2 regions of the Aquisalimonas sp. 2447 genome follow, and region 2 is predicted to be linked to the other one. Evidence: riboswitches for the same ligand, from Rfam matches in the RefSeq annotation. Region 2 holds a riboswitch; the other holds the start of a gene.
The links. Region 2 has a riboswitch for cobalamin ahead of KU884_RS00565 (TonB-dependent receptor domain-containing protein). Riboswitches for the same ligand answer to the same signal wherever they lie in the genome.
Positions count from the first base shown of each region.

Region 1: linked by a shared signal. The riboswitch ahead of KU884_RS18525 (cobalt-precorrin-5B (C(1))-methyltransferase) and the one ahead of KU884_RS00565 (TonB-dependent receptor domain-containing protein) in region 2 are both predicted to bind cobalamin.

Region 1 covers NZ_CP050695.1:3,906,601-3,910,405, reverse strand. The annotation lists gene KU884_RS18540 (NAD(P)/FAD-dependent oxidoreductase) at 1-481, opposite strand, end outside; gene KU884_RS18535 (hypothetical protein) at 514-780, shown strand; gene ubiG (bifunctional 2-polyprenyl-6-hydroxyphenol methylase/3-demethylubiquinol 3-O-methyltransferase UbiG) at 837-1,610, opposite strand; cobalamin riboswitch at 1,717-1,949, shown strand; gene KU884_RS18525 (cobalt-precorrin-5B (C(1))-methyltransferase) at 2,090-3,190, shown strand; gene KU884_RS18520 (ABC transporter ATP-binding protein) at 3,187-3,805, shown strand, end outside.
Region 2 covers NZ_CP050695.1:123,867-127,671, forward strand. The annotation lists gene cobT (nicotinate-nucleotide--dimethylbenzimidazole phosphoribosyltransferase) at 1-120, opposite strand, end outside; gene cbiB (adenosylcobinamide-phosphate synthase CbiB) at 240-1,172, shown strand; gene cobD (threonine-phosphate decarboxylase CobD) at 1,145-2,152, shown strand; cobalamin riboswitch at 2,215-2,457, shown strand; gene KU884_RS00565 (TonB-dependent receptor domain-containing protein) at 2,586-3,805, shown strand, end outside.

The DNA of each region.
Region 1 (3,805 bases), 190 kb from region 2:
CGGCGGCTTCGGCACAGGCATAGTCTTCGAGGGCGACGCCGTTGATGGCGGAGATCAGGTAATCCCGCACCGCGCGGTGCGGGGCTTCGGGGTCGAGCATGTCGGCGGCGGACGGATCCCGCCCAGCGCGCCCGGCAGCGCAGAGTGATTCCACGTCCGCCGCAACCCTCTCCCGCAGTCGCCTGGACTCCATGGCGTCCAGGAGCCCGCTCTGGAGATGATAGGCGTTCCAGGGATTGCCGCCGTAGGTGATTTCGTGGATGTCGGCCAGGGGCACCAGGGGGTTGCGGCCGCCGCAGTGAAACCAGGCACACCCCCGGTCGAAGGGCACACCGAGGCTGGTACCATCACTCCACGCTCGCCCGCCGATGCGGTCGCCGGCCTCGATGATCCGGCAGTGGAGACCCTGACGTTGCAGATGTCGGGCCGCGGCAATGCCCGCCGCGCCGGCGCCAACGATGATGACGTCGCTATCAGCCATGGGATGGGCGGCGTCCGATGTGGAGAACTTGCATGACGAGATTCCTGTTGCGCGCAGTATTCACGGCCGGCTTCACGCTGCTGACCTTCGCTGTTGCTGGCGCCGAGGATAACGCAGTGGAGCTTGTAAACGAGCATGGCGGCGCGCTCACCGATGAGGAGCGCGAGGTGGTGGAAGAAGCGCTGTCCACGGATGTGCTGCAACCCGGCGAGTACCGCATCGACGTGGACGTGGAAAGCCGTTCCGCGCGCATCATCGAGGTCGAGCCCGCCCTGGAGCCCGGCGAGTCCGCCCACTAGGCAACGGATCGTTGTCATCGCCCTCTATGCACTGACGCGCCTGGCTTGGTGTTTCTTCAGGCGCGGGCGTGTCTCCCCCGCTCCGCCAGCAGCATGTAGTTCACGCTCAGCGAGGGTGACAGCCACATGCGGCGGGTGAGCGGATTGACCTTCACGCCAGTACGGCGAATGACGCGGATGCCGTCCCGCTGCAGCAGCGTGTCGATTTCCTCCGGGGTGGGAAAGCGCGACCACTGGTGCGTGCCCTTGGGCAGTAGCCGGAAGATGTACTCCGCCCCCAGGATGGCCACCACGTACGACACCGGGTTGCGGTTGATGGTGGCCACGAACGTGTGGCCGCCGGGAGCCACCAGTCGGTTCACCGCCGCCATGAAGGCCGGAAGATCGGCCACGTGTTCCACCACCTCCATGTTCAGCACGACGTCGTAGCGGGCGCCGCGCTCGGTGAGTGCTTCCGCGGTGGTGGTTTCGTAGTCGATGGCGAGCCCCTGTTCGGCGGCATGCAGTCGCGCCACCTGGGTGTTGCTGTCCACCACGTCCACGCCGTGGACGTCGGCGCCCAGCCGTGCCATGGCCTCGCTCAGCAGACCGCCGCCGCAACCGATATCCAGCATGCGCAGGCCGCGCAGGGGCTCCGGGTCCGCGGGGTCCCGGCCGTGCAGTGCTGCCAGCTGGTCGCGGATGTAACCGGTCCGCAGCTCGTTCAGTACGTGTAGCGGCCACAGCTTGCCGTCACGCTGCCACCACATGTCCGCCAGCGCGCGGTAGCGTTCCACCTCGGCGGGATCGACGGTGGCATCGAATCGGTCGGCGTCAGCGTTGGCTGTCATGGTCGTATCGCTCTGTCATCGGCGTCAGCATTATTGTATATGGATTGTACAAATAAGAAATAATTCCCTGCAGGTCGCCAACTTGACCCTCCCGCCCCCCTCACCTAAGGTGCCGTGTTCCGCAGGTGTCTCGCAGCCAGACCGGTTGCGAGGAGAATCGGGAAGCCGGTGCGCGATCTCCATCGCAAGTCCGGCGCTGCCCCCGCAACGGTAGGTGGACAGGGCGGATGATCGACGCCACTGGCTGCGCCCCACGGCGCGCCGGGAAGGCAGTCCGCCGGGAGTGCAACGCGCCCCCATCCACGAGCCCGGAGACCGGCCTGCAGGAGCCTGGAACCGCGGGGTGCGGTGGAACCGGGTCAAGCGCGCCGGACCTGCCGAAGCCGTTGACACCTGATTCCCCCTTGCCTGCCCCGGTTCCCCTGACCAGGAACGTGCCGGTGACGGACAATCATCACGCAACCACGACCAGCGCCACCATGCGCCCGGAGAGCCGGGAGTCGGCCGGTGCCCTGCGCACCGGTCTGAGTACCGGCGTGTGCGCCACCGCCGCCGCGGTGGCCGCGGCGCGCCTGGCGCTGGGTCAAGCCGCCGGAGCGGCCACGGGAGTGGTGCTGCCGCGCGGCCAGACGGTGGAGCTCACGCTCAACGATGCCACCGCCATTGCCGATGGCGCCCTGGCCGGTGTGATCAAGGACGGCGGCGACGATCCCGATGCCACCCACGGCGCCCGGGTCTGGGCGCATGTGCGCCTGCGCGCCGCGGTGGGCGTGGTCTTTCACGCCGGCGACGGCGTGGGCACGGTCACCCGCTCCGGTCTGCCGGTGCCCGTGGGCGAGCCGGCCATCAATCCGGTGCCGCGCCGGATGATCACCGATCACCTGCTGGAGTGCGCAACCGGTGCCGACTACGCCGGCGGTTTCGACGTAACAGTGGGCGTGGACGACGGTGAAAGGATTGCCCAGCGCACCATGAACGGCCGGCTCGGTATCCAGGGCGGGCTGTCGATCCTGGGCACCACCGGCATCGTCCGGCCGTTCTCCTGCGCCGCCTACATCGCCTCCATCCACCAGTCCGTGGACGTGGCCCGCGCCAACGGCATTGAACACGTGGCGTGCTGCACCGGCGGCTCCAGTGAAGCGCTGGCGCGGGAGCGCTACGGCCTGGACGACATGGCCCTGATCGAGATGGGCGATCTCATCGGCGGCGTGCTCAAGTACATCCGCCACCACCCCCTGTCCCGGGTCACCCTGGCCGGCGGTTTCGGCAAGTTGAGCAAATTCGCCGCCGGCCACGCGGACACCCACAGCCGCAAGTGCAGTATCGACCTGGACGGCCTCGCCGACGAGGCCGGGGCCCTGGGGGCAGCCGCCGAGCTGCAGGCACGCATGCGCGCCTGCAATACCAGCATCGAGGCCCTGGCGCTGTGCCGGGAGACGGGCATCCCGCTGGGGGACCGCATCTGCGCCCGCGCCTTCGATCAGGCACGCCGCCGTCTGCCCGACGACATCGCCCTGGACGTGTGCGCCGTGGACCGCGGTGGGCGCCTGGTGGGCACGGCGGAACAGGGAGTCACATGAGCACACCGGCACTGCACATGGAAGGGCTCGCCAAGCGCTACGCCAGCGGCCGCGTCGGGCTCGATGGCGTGGATCTCCAAGTGCGGGCGGGCGCGTTCTTCGGCCTGCTGGGCCCCAACGGCGCCGGCAAGACCACGCTGATCGGGCTGCTGAGTTCGCTGGTGCGCCTGGAGCGGGGTCGCATCCGGGTGTTCGGCCACGACCTGGCGCGGGAGCCGGTCGCCGCCCGGCGACGAATCGGGCTGGTGCCCCAGGAGGTGAACTTCAATAGTTTCGAGCCCGTGGGCGAGATCGTCGCCAGCCAGGCGGCCTACTACGGCCTCTCCCCCCGCCGCGCCCGGCAGCGCACCCAGGCGGTGCTGGAGCTCCTGGGGCTGGCGGACCGGGCGCGGCAGACCGCCTGGGGGCTCTCTGGCGGCTTCAAGCGGCGGCTGATGATCGCCCGGGCGCTGGTCCACGAACCCCGTCTGCTGCTGCTGGACGAGCCCACCGCCGGCGTCGACGTGGAGGCGCGCCACACCCTGTGGGAGCTGCTGCGCGGGCTCAACGCCGCCGGCACCACCGTGCTGCTTACCACCCACTACCTGGAAGAAGCGGAGCAGCTCTGCGATGACC
Region 2 (3,805 bases):
CTCCAGGCGTCCCAGGGAGCCGGGGGGCTTGGTCAGACGCATCTGTCGTTGGCGGGCCGCGTCGGACGCCGACTCATCCGGTTCGGGGATGGGGGTGTCCCAAAGGTGGCCTGCGTTCATGGGTGCATTCCCGTTAAAAAAAGCGCGACCGATGTTCGGTCGCGGCCTCGTGGGTGTCAAGCAGGTTCCGGTCAAGCGTAGACTACCGGCTTTTCGCGAACTTGCGTGCCGCCGTTGCCATGTTGATCGCCCTGGTATGTATTGCTGCCGTGTTGCTGGACGCCGCGCTGGGAGAGCCCCGCCGAGGGCATCCGCTGGTGGCGTTCGGCAATCTGGTCGGGGGCGTGGAGCGGTGCCTGAATCATCCGGGCCGGGCCGCCGCGGGGCGTGGCGTGCTGGCGGCGCTGGTCCTGGTCGTGCCCCCAGTGGCGCTGGCGTGGGGTGTTATCGCGGTCGTCCCGTTGCCACTGGTCCTGCTGTTGGAGGCCCTGGTGCTCTATCTGGCGCTGGGCCTGCGCAGTCTCACGGAACATGCGCGGGCGGTGGCAGCACCCCTTTCAGCGGGTGATCTGACGGGGGCGCGCACCGCGGTGGGCGCCCTGGTCAGTCGCGATACCGGGCAACTGGAGGACAGCGGCGTCGCCGTCGCCACCGTGGAGTCGGTGCTGGAAAATGGCGCCGACGCTGTGTTCGCCAGTCTGTTCTGGTTCATCGTGGCGGGGGTGCCCGGGGTGATCCTGCACCGGCTGGTGAATACCCTGGACGCCATGTGGGGTTACCGCACGGCGCGGTATCATCGTTTCGGCTGGTTTGTCGCCCGTCTGGATGACGTTCTGAACTGGATCCCCGCTCGCCTGACCGCGCTGAGTTACGCGCTGGTGGGGCAGACAGCCTCCGCGTGGCGTTGCTGGCGCAGCCAGGCGGCGGCGTGGGACAGCCCCAACGCCGGCCCGGTGATGGCTGCCGGCGCCGGCGCCCTCGGCGTGACCCTGGGGGGCGATGCGCCCTATCACGGGGGGTGGAAAAAGCGGCCACGACTCGGCACCGGTCCGGCGCCCGCCGCCGACGCCATCGCCGCTGCCATTCGCCTGGTCCGCCGCGCCGTCATGCTGTGGCTTGTACTGATTGCTGTTGGAGGCGGCCTATGGGCCCTGACCACGGCGGGCGGTTGAATCGCGCCGCCCGGGACTACGACATCCCGGTGGGCGACTGGCTGGACCTGTCCACGGGCATCAATCCGCGTCCCTGGCCTGTGCCCGCGGTACCGACCGAAGTCTGGCAGCGGCTGCCGGAGGCGGACGACGGCCTCGACGCCGTTGCCCGCCGCTGGGCCGGCGCACCGCCGCATGCCGGCTGCCTGCCCGTCGCCGGTAGTCAGGCCGCCATTCAGGGCCTGCCGCGGCTGCGGCCCGCCTGCCGGGTTGGCGTGCCGCAGCCGGGTTATGCGGAGCATGCCTGGTGGTGGCAACAGGCGGGGCATACGGTGGTTCCCGTCGCCCACGATGCTGTGGACGGGCAGATCGCCGAACTGGATGCGCTGGTGTGGATCCATCCCAACAATCCCACCGGGCTGGCAGTTCCCGTGGACCGACTGCTGGCCTGGCATGCGACCCTCGCCGCCCGCGGGGGGTGGCTGGTGGTGGACGAGGCGTTTGTCGATCCGACCCCCGGGATCAGCCTTGCCCCCTGGGCCGACCGTGACGGACTCCTGGTGCTGCGCTCCCTGGGCAAGTTCTTCGGCCTTGCGGGACTGCGCGGCGGCCTGCTGCTCGCACCGCAGTCCGTCTGCCAGGCCCTCGACCAAGTGCTGGGCCCCTGGGCGGTCAGCCATCCCACCCGCTGGCTCATGGCCCGGTCCCTGGCCGACACCGTCTGGCAGACCCAGGCACGCCAATGGCTGGCCGACGCCGCCAGCGCGCTGGACACAACGCTCGGGCGCCATGGACTGCCCCCTGCCGGAGGCACCCCGCTGTTCCGCTACTGCCCGCATCCGCAGGCGGCGACCATCCACCACGAACTGGCCCAGCAGGGCATTCTCGTGCGGCTGTTTGAGCAGCCGTCTGCACTGCGCTTCGGTCTGCCTCCGGACTCCGCCACTCTGGAGCGCCTGGACCAAACGCTGGCACGAACCTGCCACGCTACCACCTCGTAGGGTGCATCTTGATGCACCGCAAAAACGGCCCTGCATTTGACTCGACACCACCCCCTTGCTAGCTTGCCTGTCTCCCAGCAGGTGTCCCTCGCCGTTTCCGAATGCGGCGTCGGGATGAAACGGGAAGCCGGTACCGGCCCGCCACCCAGGCATGCGGCCCCAGTCCGGCGCTGCCCCCGCAACGGTGTTTGAGTCAAAGGCGGCTACAAAGCCACTGTGCACGATGCACGGGAAGGCGGTCGCCCAGGGATGAACCCTCACCCCGCTCATCAGCCCGTAGACCGGCCTGCCGGGTATGCCGCGCGTTGCGGAGGGCGACGCACAGGCCGGCAGACCCGCCTCCGCGCCCGCCGCCCTGTGAAAACCCGCCGCACGCGCCACCAATCCAAAACCAGATCAAGTCCGTGCGGGTGGCACGGCGAAGGGGACCACAATGCGTATGATTTCAACCCGCCAGGCCGCTTTGGCGACCGCCTGTCTGATTCCGTTGGCGACAGCCGCCGACGACGAACCCACGCTCCAGCTCAACCCACTGGTGGTGACGCCGACACTGTCCACCCAGACGGTGGATGAGAGTCTCAGCTCCGTGACCGTCATCGACCGCGAGACCCTGGATCAGCAGCAGCCGCGCGAATTGTCGGATGTGCTTCGCGGGCAACCAGGTATCGATATCTCGACCACGGGCTCCTTCGGCAAGGGCACCAGCATCTACACGCGCGGCACCGGCGCGGAGTCCACCGTGCTACTCATCGACGGGATCCGCATCCGATCTGCGACAAATGGCAATCCGCCATGGCAGTTCATCCCGCCGCAACTGGTGGATCAGATCGAAGTCGTGAGAGGGCCGCGAGCGAGTCTCTATGGTGCGGACGCGACTGGGGGTGTCATACAGGCGTTCACGCCCGACGGCCGGGACCGTGACACCGCCTGGATTCAGGGCGGTGCGGGTTCGTTCGGATCTCACGAATACGGTGCAGGCTTCTCCGGCAGCGCCGGAAACACGGCTTACAGCCTGGGGTTGAATCACTTCCATACCGACGGTGTCGAGGTGCGCGAAGGTGGCGATGATCGGGGTTTCCGGAACACCTCTGGCTTGGCTCGCCTGTCTCACCGGTTCGACGGTGGTATCGAACTCGGTTTGACGGGTTTTCGGGCGCATGGGCGGACGGCCTTCGATGGCGGTAGAACGGATTTCGTCAAGCAGGCCGCCGGAACGGAGCTCACTGTGCCGGTTTCGCCAGTCTGGCTGACGTCGGTTCAGTTCAGTGAGGCTCGCGACGAAGAAGAGCAGGTGGACGACGACTCTGTATTTGACACGCGCACGCGTACCGCGCGCATAGAGAACCACCATGCGGCCGGGCCGCACGACGTGGTTTTTGGTGCGGAGTTCGTACGCGATGAAGTGGACGGATCCACCGACTACGACGAAGACGGGCGTGATAATCGAGCGGTATTCGGCCAAACCGTTTTCGTGCTGGACGATGCCGATCTTCAGTTGAGCCTTCGCTGGGACGACAATGAGGCGTTCGGTGATCGGGCAACCGGCGCCGCCGCCATTGGCGTCCGGCTGGACAACGCCCACCGCGTACGCTTGAGTTACGGCACTGCGTTTCGGGCGCCGACGTTCAATGATCTTTATTTCCCCGGCTTCGG